2 regions of the Rhodoferax sp. XS2R6 genome follow, and region 1 is predicted to be linked to the other one. Evidence: predicted binding sites of a transcription regulator. Region 1 holds the regulator's gene; the other holds the start of a gene.
The links. Region 1 encodes FNR, which switches genes on or off when oxygen is low (the NO sensors DNR and NnrR bind a similar motif). Its sites were predicted from a motif close to TTGATNNNNATCAA; they were not measured.
Positions count from the first base shown of each region.

Region 1 (7,906 bases):
CCCCTGAAAAAATTGCCGAAACACTAACCTTGGGCCGTGTAGGACAGATGCCGCCCATGGCTGCTGCTGTAGGTACTGGGGACGATGTGAAAAACGTGGCGCACTATGTGTTGAGCCTGTCCGGTAGCCCGCACGACTCGGTGCGTGCTGCACTGGGCAAGCCCAAGTTTGCCGCCTGTGCCGCTTGCCACGGTGGTGATGGCAAAGGCAATGTGGCCTTGGGTGCCCCCAACCTCGCAGACGACATCTGGTTGCATGGCTATGGAGAGAATGCCATCGTTGCCATGATCAACAATGGCAAGGTCAACCAAATGCCAGCACAGGCTGACAAACTCACCGCGGCACAAATCCAGGTGCTGGCGGCCTACGTCTGGGGCATGTCCAACAACGGCGCGCCCGCCAAGTAAGCAGGCTGCATTCAGGACTTTGTGTTGAACACCGCTTCCGACTCGTCCCGCAAAGTCATCCCGATTGCGCCGTCCCCGGACCGTGGCCCGATAGAGCCACCGCCCGGAGCCGACGCCGAGATGGTGGCTTTGTACGAGGCCCACAAGAAGATCTACCCGCGCAGCGTGTCGGGGTATTTCACCCGGTGGCGCTGGGCGCTGGTGTTCCTCACGCAGTTGGTGTTTTACGGCCTGCCTTGGCTGCCCTGGGGCGACCGCCAAGCGGTGCTGTTCGACCTGGTGGCAAAACGGTTCTACATCTTCTCGTTGGTGCTGTACCCGCAAGATTTTGTCTACCTCACGGGCTTGCTGGTGATTTCGGCACTGTCACTGTTCCTGTTCACCGCGGTGGCCGGGCGCCTGTGGTGTGGTTACGCCTGCCCCCAAACGGTGTACACCGAGATTTTTCTCTGGCTGGAGAAGTTGGCCGAAGGCGACCGATCGGCCCGCATGCGCCGGGATGCAGGCCCCTGGGGCTGGGACAAGCTGGGCCGCAAGCTGGCCAAGCAGGGTATGTGGCTGGCCGTGTCGCTGTGGACGGGTTTCACCTTTGTGGGGTATTTCACGCCCATCCACAGCCTGGCCAGCGCGGTGTTGGGCTGGGGCTTGGGCCCGTGGGAAACCTTTTGGGTGCTGTTTTACGGGTTTGCCACCTATGGCAATGCAGGTTACTTGCGTGAGCAGGTCTGCAAATACATGTGCCCCTATGCGCGCTTCCAGAGCGCCATGTTCGACCGCGACACCCTGGTTGTTACCTACGACGAGGAGCGTGGTGAGCCACGTGGTGCGCGCTCGCGCAAGGCCGACCCCCTGTCCTTGAACCTGGGTGCCTGTGTGAACTGCAGCCTGTGTGTGCAGGTGTGCCCCACGGGCATTGATATCCGCGATGGCCTGCAGTACGAATGCATAGGCTGCGGCGCCTGCGCCGATGTGTGCGACACCGTGATGGACAAGATGGGCTACGCCCGCGGCTTGGTGAAGTACTCCACCCAAAACGCCGTCAACCAACACTGGACCCGCGCCCAGACCCTGCGCCATGTGTTGCGCCCGCGGGTGCTGGTGTACACCGGCATTCTGGTGGCCGTGGTGGTGGCCATGCTGGTGAGCTTGGCGCTGCGCTCACCGTTTCGGGTGGATGTGGAGCGCGACCGGGGTACGCTGGCCCGCATCGTGCAGGGTGGCAAGATCGAAAACGTGTACCGCCTGCAGATCATGAACGCGACCGAGCAGGACCAGGACTTCAGCGTTAGCGCCAGCGGGATTGAGGGCATGAGCACCCAGATGGACAGGCCGACCGTGGCCATTGGTGCCACGCAGGCGCGCTGGGTGGCGGTGCGGGTGCAGATTCCTTATGAGGCTGCACCGGCAGGCTCCCACCCCATCCACTTTGAAGTAACCAACGGGGCCCACAGCAGCACCGTGACCGAGAAGTCGGTATTTATTGTTCCCCGTTAAGGATTGTTATGGACACCCAAGACCCTTCTTCGCAGCAGCCCTGGTGGCATTTTGGTTACGTCTGGCTGGTACTGTCTGGCCCGGCCATTGTGGTGGTGGCTGGGTTTGTTACGCTGTATTTGGCTGTGTCGGGGGCCGACCCGGTGGTGGACCAGAACTATTACCAAAAGGGCATAGAGATCAACCGCACGCTGGCTGCGACACCGGAGAGCCTGGCCCCAGCTGTGCAGGCGCGTAACCACGCGGCCACCGGGGTCAAGCCGCAGGTCGCTCCGGCGACCCCCTAAGCCATCTCAGGCTGTTTAGTTGCAGACCTTGGGATTGACGATGTCCTTGAGGGCCTCGGTATTGAGGATGCGCACATGGCGCTGTTTGACTTCCACAATGCCGTCTTCCACAAATTTGGAGAAGGTGCGGCTCACGGTTTCGAGCTTGAGGCCCAGGTAGCTGCCAATTTCTTCGCGCGTCATGCGCAACACCAGCTCAGACTGCGAGAAGCCGCGTGCATGCAGACGCTGGACCAGGTTCAGCAAAAAGGCCGCCAGGCGCTCCTCGGCCCGCATGCTGCCCAAGAGCAGCATCACGCCGTTCTCCCGCACAATTTCCCGGCTCATGATCTTGTGCACATGGCGCTGCAGCGCATTCACTTCGCGTGACAGTTCTTCAATACGGTCAAACGGCATGACACACACCTCGGCATCTTCCAGCGCCACGGCGTCACAGGTGTGGTGGTCGTTGACGATGCCGTCCAGCCCCATCACCTCGCCCGCCATCTGAAAACCGGTGACCTGGTCGCGCCCGTCCTCCGAGGCCACGCAGGTCTTGAAGAAGCCGGTGCGAATGGCATACAGGCTGGTGAACTTTTCGCCGTTGCGGAACAGGGCCCCGCCGCGTTTGATCTTGCGGCGGCTGGCCACCACGTCGTCAATCTTGTCCAGCTCGCTGGCGCTCAGGCCCAGCGGCATGCAGAGTTCGCGCAGGTTGCAGTTGGAGCAGGCCACCTTGATGGTGTGGGGCGTCAGGGGCGTGGCCGGCGCAATGGCAATGGTGGCGTGTGCCTCGGCGGCTTTGGTGGTGGGTGCGATTGGCTCAAACATATGGTTCCCCTGATGCAAGTCAATTATGTTCCTGGTCATGCGCTGGCTCCTTGATGTAGATCAAGCAGTTTGTGCAGGGCTTGCGTCACAGTCTGTGCGGTAGCTTGGAGTATTCATGAACGCCGTCGTAGACACCACCCCCATCTCGGAAAATTTGCTGACCCGTTTCGACGTTGCAGGGCCGCGGTACACCTCCTACCCCACGGCAGACCGCTTTGTCGAGGCCTTTACCGCCGACGACTACGCCCAAGCCCTGGCCCAGCGCCGCAGTGGTGCGGCGGCCTTGGCATTGCCGCTGTCACTGTATGTACACATTCCGTTTTGCGAGTCGCTGTGTTACTACTGCGCTTGCAACAAGATTATTACCAAACACCACGACAAGGCCGCCACCTACCTGCGCTACCTGAGCCGCGAGGTGGACCTGCACACCGAACGTATGGGCACTGGCCAGACCGTGAGCCAGCTGCACCTGGGCGGTGGCAGCCCCACGTTTTTGAGCGACACCGAGCTGCGCGAGCTGATGGGCATGCTGCGGCGCAACTTCAACTTTGCGCCGGGTGGCGAATATTCCATTGAGGTGGACCCGCGCACGGTGGACGCGACCCGGCTGGACACCCTGGCCGAACTGGGTTTTAACCGCCTGAGTTTTGGCGTACAAGACTTTGACCCCGCGGTGCAGAAGGCGGTGCACCGGGTGCAGCCGGCCGAGCAGGTGTTTGCGCTGGTTGCGGCGGCGCGCGCCCGGGGTTTTGAGTCTATCAATGTAGACCTGATCTATGGCCTGCCGCAGCAAACCCCGGAGTCGTTTGACCGCACGCTGGCCCAGGTCAACCAGCTGCGACCCGACCGAATTGCGCTGTATGCCTACGCCCACCTGCCCGAGCGCTTCAAACCCCAGCGTCGCATTGCCACGGTGGAGTTGCCCAGCGCGGGTTCCAAGGTGTCGATGTTGTCGCGTTCGCTCGCTGCCTTTATGGGGGCGGGTTATGTGTATGTGGGCATGGACCACTTTGCCCTGCCCGAAGACTCGCTGGCCGTGGCCAAGCGCCAGGGGCGGCTGCACCGCAACTTCCAGGGTTACAGCACCCAGCCCGATTGCGATTTGATCGCCTTGGGCGTGTCGGCCATCGGCCGCATTGGTGCGACCTACAGCCAGAACGCCAAGACGTTGGACGAGTACTACGACTACCTGGACCAGGGCCGTTTTCCAGTGGTGCGCGGCCTGGCCGTCACACGCGACGACCTGGTGCGCCGCGCCGTCATCATGGCGCTCATGTGCCAGGGCCAGTTGCAGTTCGAGTCCATCAACCTGGCCTACTTGGTGGACTTTAAAAACTACTTTGCCACTGAGATGGAGGCGCTGCAAACGCTGGCCGGGCAGGGCCTGGTGGTGCTGGACGACAGCGGCATCCAGGTCACTGCGCAGGGCTGGTTTTTTGTGCGCGCAGTGGCCATGGTGTTTGACAGGTACCTGCAGTCCGACCGCACCCGTGCCCGCTTCTCCAAGATCATTTAGCATGGCCTGATGCAATCTTCTCTGGCACTCACGGCCCTGGTGATGGGTCTGGTGGGCGGGCCGCACTGTGTGGCCATGTGTGGCGCTGCCTGCGCGGGTATAGGGCAGGCGGCGGGCCCGCGCCAAACCTCGGCACTCCTCACCTTTCAAGTCGGCCGTGTGATCGGTTATGCGGCGCTGGGTGGGCTGGCGGCCGCGTCCATGCAGGGCCTGGGCTGGCTTACGGTGCAGAGCGCTGCACTGCGGCCCGTGTGGTCCATGGTGCATGTGGCGGCGCTGGTGCTGGGGCTGCTGCTGTTCTGGCAGGGGCGCCAGCCGCTGTGGTTGCAGGCCGGTGCCCGCACGGTGTGGGGCTATACCCGCAGCCTGGGTTTGCGCTGGGGCCGTGGGGCACCGCTGGGGCTGGGCATGTTGTGGGCGCTGTTGCCCTGCGGTTTGTTGTATTCGGCGCTGCTGGTGGCGGCATTGGCGGGTGACGTGGTGAGTGGGGCCGCCGTCATGGCCCTGTTTGCCCTGGGCACCTCGGTCACCATGCTGCTGGGGCCCTGGTTGTGGCTGCGCCTGCAGGGCGGCCAGATGGGTGATGGGCAATGGGGCGTGCGCTTGGCGGGGGCGGCGTTGGCGGCCAGTTCGGCGTGGGCTTTGTGGATGGGATTGGTGCACAATCAGGCTCCATGGTGCATCACACCTTGATGCACATCAAGAACCACCCCCTGTTGGAGGGCGCCCCCCATGGACCAAACCGCCTACGCTGCCGAGGCCTTGCGACTGGCAGAGCTGCGCAGTCTGGGGGTGCTGGATACCGCGGCCGAGCAAGCCTATGACGACGTTGTCAAGCTCGCCGCCTTCATTTGCAACACCCCGATCGCGCTGATTTCCCTGATTGACGAGGATCGCCAGTGGTTCAAGGCCCGGGTGGGCCTGAACGCGATGGAAACGCCGCGTGGCATTGCGTTTTGTGCGCACGCCATTACCGAACCCGACGCCCTGATGGAAGTGCCCAATGCGCTGGACGACAGCCGTTTTGCTACCAACCCCCTGGTCACTGGCGACCTGGGTATCCGCTTTTATGCCGGGGCACCGCTGCTGACCGCCTCGGGCGCTGCGCTGGGCACCGTGTGTGTGATTGATCAAGTTCCCCGCAAGTTGACCGAGGCGCAGGCCGAAGCGCTCAAGGCCCTGTCGCGCCAAGTGGTGCAACTGCTGGCCCTGCGCCGCGCCAATGCCGAGCTGGAGCTGCTGTCGCGCGCGCAGAGCCTGCGCCAGCGCGAACTGGAAGACGCGCAAAAACAGCTGCAGGAGCTCAACGACGAGTTGTCCGAGCAAAGCCTGACCGACGCGCTGACCAACCTGAAGAACCGCCGCGCCTTCGACCGGCTGCTGGCCAATGAATATGCCCGCGCCTTGCGCACCCGCTCGCCGCTGGCATTGCTGATGGTGGATGTGGACCACTTCAAGGCCTATAACGACCAGTATGGCCACCTAGCCGGCGACCAGGCCCTACAGGCCGTGGCCGCGGCCATCAAATCGCAGGCCCGGGCCTACGACCATGTGGCCCGCTACGGCGGCGAAGAGTTTGCCGTCATCCTGCCCGACACCCAAGTGGCCGACACGCGTGCGGTGGCCGAACGCATCCGCCAGGCGGTGCAAGCCCTGCAGGGCTTGCATCGGCCAGTGACCGTGAGCGTGGGCGCCGCCATGGCCGAGGCCAAGACCGACCCCGCCGACCTGGTGAACCGCGCCGACCAGGCGCTTTACCAGGCCAAGCAGGCAGGGCGAAACCGGGTGCACACGCTGCTGTGATGCCCGGGCTGGGATAATCCTGCCCATGTCTTCTGTCTTGCCACTCTCTGGCACCCCCGCGTCTGCTCCCAATCCTTGGCGTCTGTCCGTCGCCCCCATGATGGATTGGACTGACCGCCATTGCCGCTATTTCCACCGCCTGCTGAGCCGCCACGCGCTGCTGTACACCGAAATGGTGACCACCGGCGCGCTCATCCATGGTGACGTGCCGCGCCACCTGCGCTTTAACACCGAAGAACACCCCGTGGCCCTGCAACTGGGCGGTAGCGAGCCGGCTGATCTGGCGCAGTGCGCCAAGCTGGGCCAGGACTGGGGCTACGACGAAATCAACATCAACTGCGGCTGCCCGAGTGAACGTGTGCAGCGCGGCGCGTTTGGCGCCTGCCTGATGAACGAGGCCTCGCTGGTGGCCGACTGCGTGAAGGCCATGGTGGACGTGGTGGACATTCCGGTCACCGTGAAACACCGCATTGGCATCGACAAGGAAGAGGGCTACGGCTTTGTGCGCGACTTTGTGGGCACCGTGGCCGATGCAGGCTGCACCGTGTTCATTGCCCATGCGCGCAATGCCTGGCTCAAAGGCCTGAGCCCGAAGGAAAACCGCGAGATCCCGCCGCTGCGTTACGAGCTGGTGCACCAACTGAAACAAGACTTTCCCCACCTCACCATCGCCATCAACGGCGGCTTGACCACCAGCGCCCAGCTGGCCGAGCAGTTGGAGCATGTGGACGGCGTGATGCTGGGCCGCGAGGCGTATCACAACCCCTGGTGGCTGGCCGAGTGGGATGCTACGTTTTTCGGAGCTTCTCCCGCAGAGCTGACGCGGGATAGCGTCGAGTTGGCTATGGTGGAGTACATGGAGCGTGAGGCGGCGGAGCACGGCACCTCGTGGTACAGCATTGCCCGCCACATGCTGGGCCTGCGCCACGGCCTGCCCGGCGCGCGCAAGTGGCGCCAGGTGTGGAGCGACCACCGCTACAAAACCTTGCCCGCCCGCGACGTGATGGCGATTGCACGGGGTACTGCGCTTGCAGCGGCCTGAGCAGGAGCGCTGGGCCCTGCTGGGGCTGTGGCTCATTCCCGCACTGTGGGCGGTGAACTTCATCGTCGCGCGCTGGGCGCCTGGCGTTGTGGCGCCTTATGCGCTGGCGCTGGGGCGCTGGGCCATCGCCGGCGTGCTGCTGGGTGCGGTGGCGCGCCAAGAGCTGTGGGCGCAGCGCCGCGCCATTCTGGCCGTGTGGCACCAGTATGTGGTGTTGGGTTTTTGCGGCATGTTGGTCTGCGGTGCTTGGGTTTATCTGGGCGCGCGCACCACGGGCGCCATGAACATCTCCCTGATTTACGCCGCGTCCCCCGTGTTGATTGCCTTGGGCGCGGTGCTATGGCTGGGGGAACGTTTCCGTTGGACGCAGGTGGCGGGCGTGGTGGTGGCACTGGCCGGTGTGGTGCATGTGGTGGTGCAAGGCCAGTGGCTGGCGCTGGGCCAGGTGCAGTGGGTGGTGGGCGACGCGTGGATCGTGGCGGCCATGGTGGCTTGGGCGGCCTATGCGTTGCTGCAAAAGCTGTGGCCCAGCCCGCTGGGTTCCACC
Region 1 covers NZ_JBWMAY010000001.1:233,609-241,514, reverse strand. The annotation lists gene ccoP (cytochrome-c oxidase, cbb3-type subunit III) at 1-407, shown strand, start outside; gene ccoG (cytochrome c oxidase accessory protein CcoG) at 432-1,901, shown strand; gene AC097A_RS01145 (FixH family protein) at 1,910-2,188, shown strand; gene fnr (fumarate/nitrate reduction transcriptional regulator Fnr) at 2,204-2,923, opposite strand; gene hemN (oxygen-independent coproporphyrinogen III oxidase) at 3,114-4,514, shown strand; gene AC097A_RS01130 (sulfite exporter TauE/SafE family protein) at 4,524-5,207, shown strand; gene AC097A_RS01125 (GGDEF domain-containing protein) at 5,247-6,317, shown strand; gene dusA (tRNA dihydrouridine(20/20a) synthase DusA) at 6,343-7,359, shown strand; gene AC097A_RS01115 (DMT family transporter) at 7,346-7,906, shown strand, end outside.

Region 2 (7,906 bases), on a different contig from region 1:
GCAAAGGCACCGGTGCTGGGGCAGATGGGCATCAGCGGCGTGGGCCTGGCACCTGCCGTGCTGGCGCTACTGCTGTATGCGCTGCTGCCCATCGTGCGCTCCACACTGGCCGGGCTGGAGCAGGTGCCGGCCGCGGCCACCACGTCTGCGCGCGCCATGGGCATGGCCCACTGGCAGGTGCTGTGGCAGGTGGAGCTGCCGCTGGCGCTGCCGGTGCTGCTGGTGGGCCTGCGCACGGCGGTGGTGCAGACCACGGGCCTGGCCGCGGTGACCGCGCTGGTGGGCGCCGGGGGCTTGGGGCAAATCATGTTTGACGGCCTGTTCAGTGCGGCCAACGAGCTGGTGATGCTGGGCGTGTTGCCCATCGTGCTGCTGGCCGTGTTGGCCGATGCCCTGTTCAAGGCGCTGGCCGCGCTGCTGGAAACCCCCACCGCATGATCACCTTTGACCACACCAGCAAGTCCTACGACGGCACACCCGCCATCACCGACCTGCAACTGACCATCGCGCGTGGCGAGCTGCTGGTGCTGATTGGCCCCTCGGGCTCGGGCAAGTCCACCGCACTCAAGATGATCAACCGCATGGTGGACCACGACGGTGGCCGCATTTTGCTGGACGGGCAAGAGATTTACAGCTTCAACGTGCGCGACCTGCGTCGGCGCATGGGTTATGCCATCCAGTCGGTGGGCCTGTTCCCGCACTGGACGGTGGCACGCAACATTGCCACCGTGCCGCAACTGCTGGGCTGGAGTGCCGAGCGCATCGAAGCGCGCGTGACCGAGCTGCTGACGCTGTTTGCCATGGAGCCCGCGCAGTACCGCCACCGCTACCCCCACCAGCTGTCGGGCGGGCAGCAGCAGCGCGTGGGCGTGGCACGCGCGCTGGCGGCTGACCCCGATGTGCTGCTGATGGACGAACCCTTTGGCGCGCTGGACCCGGTGACGCGCGCTGCCCTGCAGCTGGAACTGAAACGCGTGCACCAGGCGTCTGGCAAAACCATTGTGCTGGTCACGCACGATATTGACGAAGCCCTGCTGCTGGCCACCCGCATCGTGCTGCTGCGCCAGGGCCGGGTGGAACAGGTGGGCACGCCGCTGGAGCTGCTGGCCACACCGGCCAATGACTTTGTGGCGGACTTTCTGGGCCGCGCCGACCTTGGGCTCAAGCTGCTCTCGCTGCGGCCCATTGCGCCGCTGGTGCAGCCGCTGTCCGAGCCCGCGCCCAACGCGCAGATTGCCGACACCGCCACGGTGCGTGAAGCCCTCTCGCACATGGCGGCGCATGCCGTGTCCGCACTGCGCGTGGTGAATGCTGCAGGCGATTCGCTGGGCCAGGTACGCGCGGCGGATCTGCTGGAAGCGCAGCACCGTGGCTAAGGACTTCGTGAACACCCCGCGCCTGAAAAGTGCCTGGTGGGCCGACCGCCTGCTGTGGACCGTGGCCCTGCTGATGGCGCTGGCCTACGGCCTGCCACACAGCCAGCCCCTGTTTGCCGCACTGTTCCCTGCCCTGCCGCGCCCGGTCTACCTGCAGGAGCCGCTGGCCGCGCTGCTGTGGCAACACCTGGGCCTGGTGCTGTTGTCCAGTGCCGTGTCGGTGGTACTGGGCACTGCGGCCGGCCTGGCCGCCACGCGCCCGGCAGGCCGCGCCTTCCGCCCGCTGCTGGAAACCATCGCCGCCATGGGCCAGACCTTTCCGCCCGTGGCCGTGCTGGCCGTGGCCGTGCCTGTGGTGGGTTTTGGGGAGCTGCCGGCGCTGCTGGCGCTGGCGCTGTTTGGCCTGCTGCCGGTGTTGCAGGCCACGCTGGCCGGTGTGGAGTCGGTGCCCCAGCCCGTGCAGGAGTCCGCCCGCGCCATGGGCCTCTCGCCCTGGCAGCAGCTCTGGCAGGTGCAGGTGCCGCTGGCCCTGCCGCTGTGGCTGGCCGGCGTGCGTACCTCCGTCATCATCAACATCGGCACCGCCGCCATCGCCTCCACCGTGGGCGCCAAAACCCTGGGCTCGCCCATCATCGTGGGGCTGTCAGGCTTCAACAACGCCTACGTGTTGCAAGGCGCGGTGCTGGTCGGCCTGCTGGCCGTGGCTGCCGACATGGCGTTTGAACGCCTGGCGCGGCGGGCGCAATGGGACGTGTGACCGCACAGCCCCCATTCGCTATACATTTGATAGCTGCTTGCGCAATAACCAAAAGGGTTAGAGGCCTAAAAGACCACTAACCCGCAGGTAAACACTGTCAGCTAAAGCTGAATTCCCCCGGCGCGCGGATCGGGTCCACACCCACACTGATGGTGTCCTTGGGCAGGAACTTGCCTTCCAGCAGCAGCTTGGACAGCGGATTCTCAATACGCTGTTGGATAGCGCGCTTCAGCGGCCTCGCGCCAAACACGGGGTCGAAGCCGACCTTGGCCAGTTCGGCCACCGCCGCATCGCTCACTTGCAGCGTCAGGTCCATCTTGGCCAGGCGGCCCATCAACGTGGCCAACTGGATCTTGGCAATCGACGCGATGTTGGCGGCGTCCAACGAATGGAACACAACCGTCTCATCAATCCGGTTCAAAAACTCGGGCCGGAAGTGGTTCTTCAGCTCGCCGGTCACGGCCTCTTTCACGTCCTCGTAGTCCTGCCCCACCATGCTCTGGATCAGCTGGCTGCCAATGTTGCTGGTCATCACGATGACGGTGTTCTTAAAGTCCACGGTACGGCCCTGGCCATCGGTCAAGCGGCCATCGTCCAACACCTGCAGCAGCACGTTGAACACGTCCGGGTGGGCCTTTTCCACCTCGTCGAGCAGCAGCACGCTATAGGGCTTGCGGCGCACGGCTTCGGTCAGGTAGCCGCCCTCTTCGTAGCCCACGTAGCCGGGGGGCGCGCCAATCAGCCGCGCCACCGAATGTTTCTCCATGAACTCGCTCATGTCGATGCGCACCAGGTGCTCTTCACTGTCAAACATGAAGCCGGCCAGTGCCTTGCACAGCTCGGTCTTGCCCACGCCAGTGGGGCCCAGGAACAGGAAGGAGCCCGTGGGGCGGTTGGGATCGCTCAGGCCCGATCGTGAGCGGCGGATGGCGTTGGCAACTGCCGCAATGGCTTCGTCCTGCCCGACCACGCGGTCGTGCAACTTGTCTTCCATCTGTAGCAGCTTGTCGCGCTCACCCTGCAGCATTTTGCTGACCGGGATGCCAGTGGCGCGGCTCACCACCTCGGCAATCTCGTCGGCGCCCACCATGGTGCGTAGCAGCTGGGTGCGGCCACCGTCCTTGGCGTCCTTGGTCTTGCCGGCTTCCTGGGCCTGCGCGTCTTGCAGGCGCTTTTCCAGCTCGGGCAGCTTGCCGTACTGCAACTCGCCCGCCTTGTTGAAGTCGCCCTTGTCGGTCAGCTCCTTGATCTGGAAGCGCAGCTTCTCGACCTCTTGCATGATGGTTTTCGACCCCTGGGCCTGTGCCTTCTCAGCCTTCCACAGCTCGTCCAGGTCGGCAATCTCTTTTTGCAGCGCGGTGATCTCTTCGTTGATAAGTTCCAGGCGCTTTTGCGAGGCTTCGTCTTTCTCGCGCTTCACGGCTTCGCGCTCGATCTGCAGCTGGATCAGGCGGCGGTCTTTCTTGTCCATGACCTCGGGCTTGGAATCCAGCTCGATCTTGATCTTGCTGGCGGCCTCGTCGATCAGGTCGATGGCTTTGTCGGGCAAAAAGCGGTCGGTGATGTAGCGGTGGCTGAGCTCGGCCGCAGCCACGATGGCGGGGTCGGTGATCTGCACGCCGTGGTGGGTCTCGTAGCGCTCCTTCAGGCCGCGCAGGATGGCGATGGTGGCTTCCACCGTGGGCTCACCCACGATGATTTTCTGGAAGCGGCGCTCCAACGCGGCGTCCTTCTCGATGTACTTGCGGTACTCATCCAGCGTGGTGGCGCCCACGCAATGCAGCTCGCCACGGGCCAGCGCGGGCTTGAGCATGTTGCCGGCGTCCATGGCACCCTCGCCCTTGCCGGCGCCCACCATGGTGTGTAGCTCGTCGATGAAGACGATGGTCTGGCCTTCGTCCTTGGCCAGGTCTTTCAGCACATTCTTCAGGCGTTCTTCAAACTCGCCGCGGAACTTGGCACCGGCCAAGAGTGCGGCCATGTCCAGACTCAGCACGCGCTTGCCTTTGAGCGAATCGGGCACCGCACCGTCCACGATGCGCTGGGCCAGGCCTTCCACGATGGCAGTCTTGCCCACACCGGGTTCGCCGATCAGCACGGGGTTGTTTTTGGTACGGCGCTGCAGCACCTGGATGGCGCGGCGGATTTCGTCGTCGCGGCCAATCACTGGGTCCAGCTTGCCCAGGCGGGCGCGCTCGGTCAGGTCGATGCAGTATTTCTTCAGCGACTCGCGCTGCTCTTCGGCATCCGCGCTGTCCACGGCCTGGCCACCACGCACGGCGTCAATAGCGGCTTCCAAGCTCTTGCGAGTCAGGCCATTGGCGCGGGCCAGGTTGCCGGCGTCGCCCTTGTGGTCGGCCAGGGCCAGCAAGAACAATTCGCCGGCCACAAACTGGTCACCCCGTTTGATGGATTCTTTTTCAGCCGCCTGCAGCAGGCTCACCATGTCGCGGCCCACGGTCACCTGTTCGTGCCCCTGCACCTGGGGCAAGCGTTTGATGGCCGCTTCGGCAGAAGCCAGCAATCCGGCCACGTTGACACCGGCGCGGTTCATCAGCGCTTTGGGGCCGTCGTCCACACGGATCATGGCAGCGAGCACGTGCACCGGCTCGATGTAGGCGTTGTCGTGGGTCAAGGCCAGCGTCTGGGCTTCGCCCAGGGCTTCCTGAAACTTGGTGGTGAGTTTTTCGATGCGCATGGCGGCTCTCGTGACGATTTATGGAATGCTACCCAGCTTGGGGCCATGGTGCCCCATTTCAAGCCCGGTGGGCGTACGCCAGCGGACATTGGCACGCTGTTTGACCCACATCAAACAGCGTGCCACGCGCCCCGCAATCCTCAGCCCAGGGTCCAGTCGATCTGCACCTGGTCAGGCGTGGCCACATCAAAGCGGCGCATGCTGAAGCTGGCGCGCAGCCGCTGGCCCCCGCTGGCCAAGGGCTCCAGCTCACATTCCAGCCAGCCATCGCCGTTCCAGGCCTGCGCTGCGATGTGCGCACTGCCGCCTGCCAGCGGCACCGTCTCCTGCGCCAGCACATCGCTGGCGGCCACGTTGGCAAAACGCAGCGGTGCATGCAGTGGCGGTGTGACCAGCGCGTAGGCCTTCACCGGGCTGTGGCTGAAGGTGATGGTGGCGCTGGCCGCGCAGTGGTAGTCGCCCGAGAGGAAGACCACATTGCTGATGTGCTGCTCGGCAATGAAGTCCAGCACGCGCTGGCGATCGCCTTCGGCAAACTGCCAGTTGTCGGTGGACCGGGGCGAAGGCCGGCCAAGCCCCTGCACCAGGCCCGGTGCCAGCACCGCGCCCGTGGCGATGAACTTGGCGTGGTGGCCACGCGCCTGCTCCTGCAGCAGCCAAGCCTCCAGCACCGGCCACTGGCCGGGCTCCAGCAGGCGCCGCGCGGTACCCAGCGCGCGGTTGCGGTGCACCCGCGTGTTGAGCGAGAGAAATGCCGCTGCAGCGTGTGAAACCGCTCCGTCGTGCCCCTGCGGTCCCAGGGGTGCGGGGCCGTGGGCACGCTGAAAGGCCGCAAAGGCGCTCAGCGCATTGCGCGTGAGCACGGCGCGCTCAGTGCCCAGGCGCTCTTCGTCACGGCTCCAGTTGTCGGCAATCTCATGGTCGTCCATCGCCATGTAGAGCGGCAGGCTGCGCGCCAGCTGCCTGAAGCCGGTTGAACCAAAGGCCTCGCGGTAGCGCGGCAGCAGCGCTTCAATCGGCGAGCTGCCCGAGGCCAGACCGGCCCGCGCATCGGCATAAATCTGGTCGCCCAGCATCCACATCAGCGAGGCCGGCGCCTGCCGCTGGCGCAGGGCCAGCTGCTGCAGGGTGTGGTCACTGCGGGCCGCTTCAAACTCGGTGATGCCGGGGTGGCGGCAGGTGGCCGCCACAAAGCGCAAGCCGGCCTGCGGGGTCAGCAGCTGGCCCTGCAGGCGCAGCACGCAGTCGCGCATCCAGCGCAGGCTGCGGCGCTGGCGCGACAGCGTGCCGGGCTGCGCACGCAAGGCCACGGCGCGCTGCTCGCGCACCAGCGCGGCCAGTGGCCGCAGCAGGGCCACGGCATCGTCCAGTGTCAGGTCCAGCGGCTGGGGCTGCAGCACGCCATGGCCCACCGCATGGGGGACGGCCATAGCCGTGGGGGCCAGCTCCCAGCCTGCGGCGCCCTGACCCTGCGCCAGGGTTTGCCGGTAGTCGGCATTCGCAGCCTCGGCCGAGGGTGGCACTGCGGGCACCGGGCTGCGCCCGGCGCTGTGCGCCACGTCTTCCACGGTCACCGGAGCCCCCCACACCGTGGGCCAATGCAGTGTGTGGGCAGCACCATCGGCAGGTGCATCGGCCGCAATGCGGTGCAGGCTCACCATGGCCACGGTGATAGCGCCTTGCCAGTCAGCTGGCACCTGCAGGTCGGCCACGGCATACACAATGCTTTGGTCCGGTGAGGCGTCTTTTGCCACGCCCACCAGGCCCTCCAGCGGGCTGCTGACCAGTGGCCAGGCTTGCACGGTGCGCTGGCGCCCCACCGAGAGCAGCGTCATGGCACCTACCGCCGTGTCTGCCTGCGAGTTGTCCACCTCCATCCAGACGCGCAGCACGGTGTCTGCGCCCTCGCGGCGTACCCAGCCCGTCAGCGGGCCGGTGCGCGGCAAGCGCGCGCGCAGGCGGTTTTGCGTCATGGGCTCGGGCAAGTCTGCGGCCTGGGCTTGGTTGAAGAAGTCCACCACCTCCGAGAAGATGACCTCGGGCGCGCGTTTGCCGATGGTGCAGTCAAAGTGCGCATGCTCGGGTGCCACCAAAAAGCGGTCCAGCTTGCTGGCCAAGCGCTGCCCGCCAAAGGCGCGGCTGAACTGGCGCTGGGTTTCGTGCAGCGACTCCTGGTCGAACAACACGTTGTCGGCCCCGTGCAGCAGCATGACGGGCATGCCCAGGTAGCGGCGCACGTTTTCATCCGTCACATAGATGTTCTGGCCATCGGCGTCCACCAGGTGCTCGTACTCCACGCACTTGGCGCCGTGCAAGAACACACCCAGGTTGGTGCGGCCAAAGTACAGGTCCAGCTTCTCGTGCGTGCCGGGGCGGCCGGGTTGGCTTTCAATGAGCTGGTCGTGGCGGAACAGGCGGCTCAGGAAACCGGCCATGCGTTTGCACGAGGTGCTGTCGGGCTGGTGCACGCGCAGGTCGTGCTCGTGCGGGCAGCGCTCGGCTTCGTCGTAGTGGAAGCTGGCAAACGCCCGGTCCATGAGGGCGTGCAAGCCGTTGGCCTGGGCCGTTCCGGCAGCAAAGTTCACATACTCCAGGCCCAGCGCATTGACCATGAGCGAGGCCACTTGCAGGCGCATTTGCGCGGTAACGGAGCCAATCACATAGGGCTGGAACTGCGAGAACAGCACCGCCGCCACTTTGGGCTTACCCGCTTCGTGCATGAGGTGGCCGCCCAGCAAGGCCATGGCGGTGGACGCAGAGCCCACGCAGTGGCTGAACACACTGAGTTGCCCGGGCAACAGCTCTGGTTCGCTGCGCTCAGCCTGCAACACGGCGAGCGCATGATTGACGGCGGCCGGCAAATCGCAGGCGCCAATGTCGTCCATGCTGGAGAGCCGGGCTGAGGCGCGCAGGAAAGGGCTGACGCGGTATTCGAGCAGCCACACATCCCAGCCCTGGGCGTAAAGCATGGCGGCCAGCGCACGTTCGCCCAGCTCTTCGGCCACAAAGGGCAAGGTGTTTTGCGCAAAGCCGTTAAGCAGGATGATGGACTTGAAGCGCCGCAGGCCCTGTGCG
Region 2 covers NZ_JBWMAY010000002.1:646,842-654,747, reverse strand. The annotation lists gene AC097A_RS09570 (ABC transporter permease) at 1-438, shown strand, start outside; gene AC097A_RS09565 (ABC transporter ATP-binding protein) at 435-1,376, shown strand; gene AC097A_RS09560 (ABC transporter permease) at 1,369-2,133, shown strand; gene clpB (ATP-dependent chaperone ClpB) at 2,231-4,831, opposite strand; gene AC097A_RS09550 (alkaline phosphatase D family protein) at 4,972-7,906, opposite strand, start outside.
Region 2: the regulator FNR is predicted to act here: its motif matches at 4,932-4,945, upstream of clpB (ATP-dependent chaperone ClpB).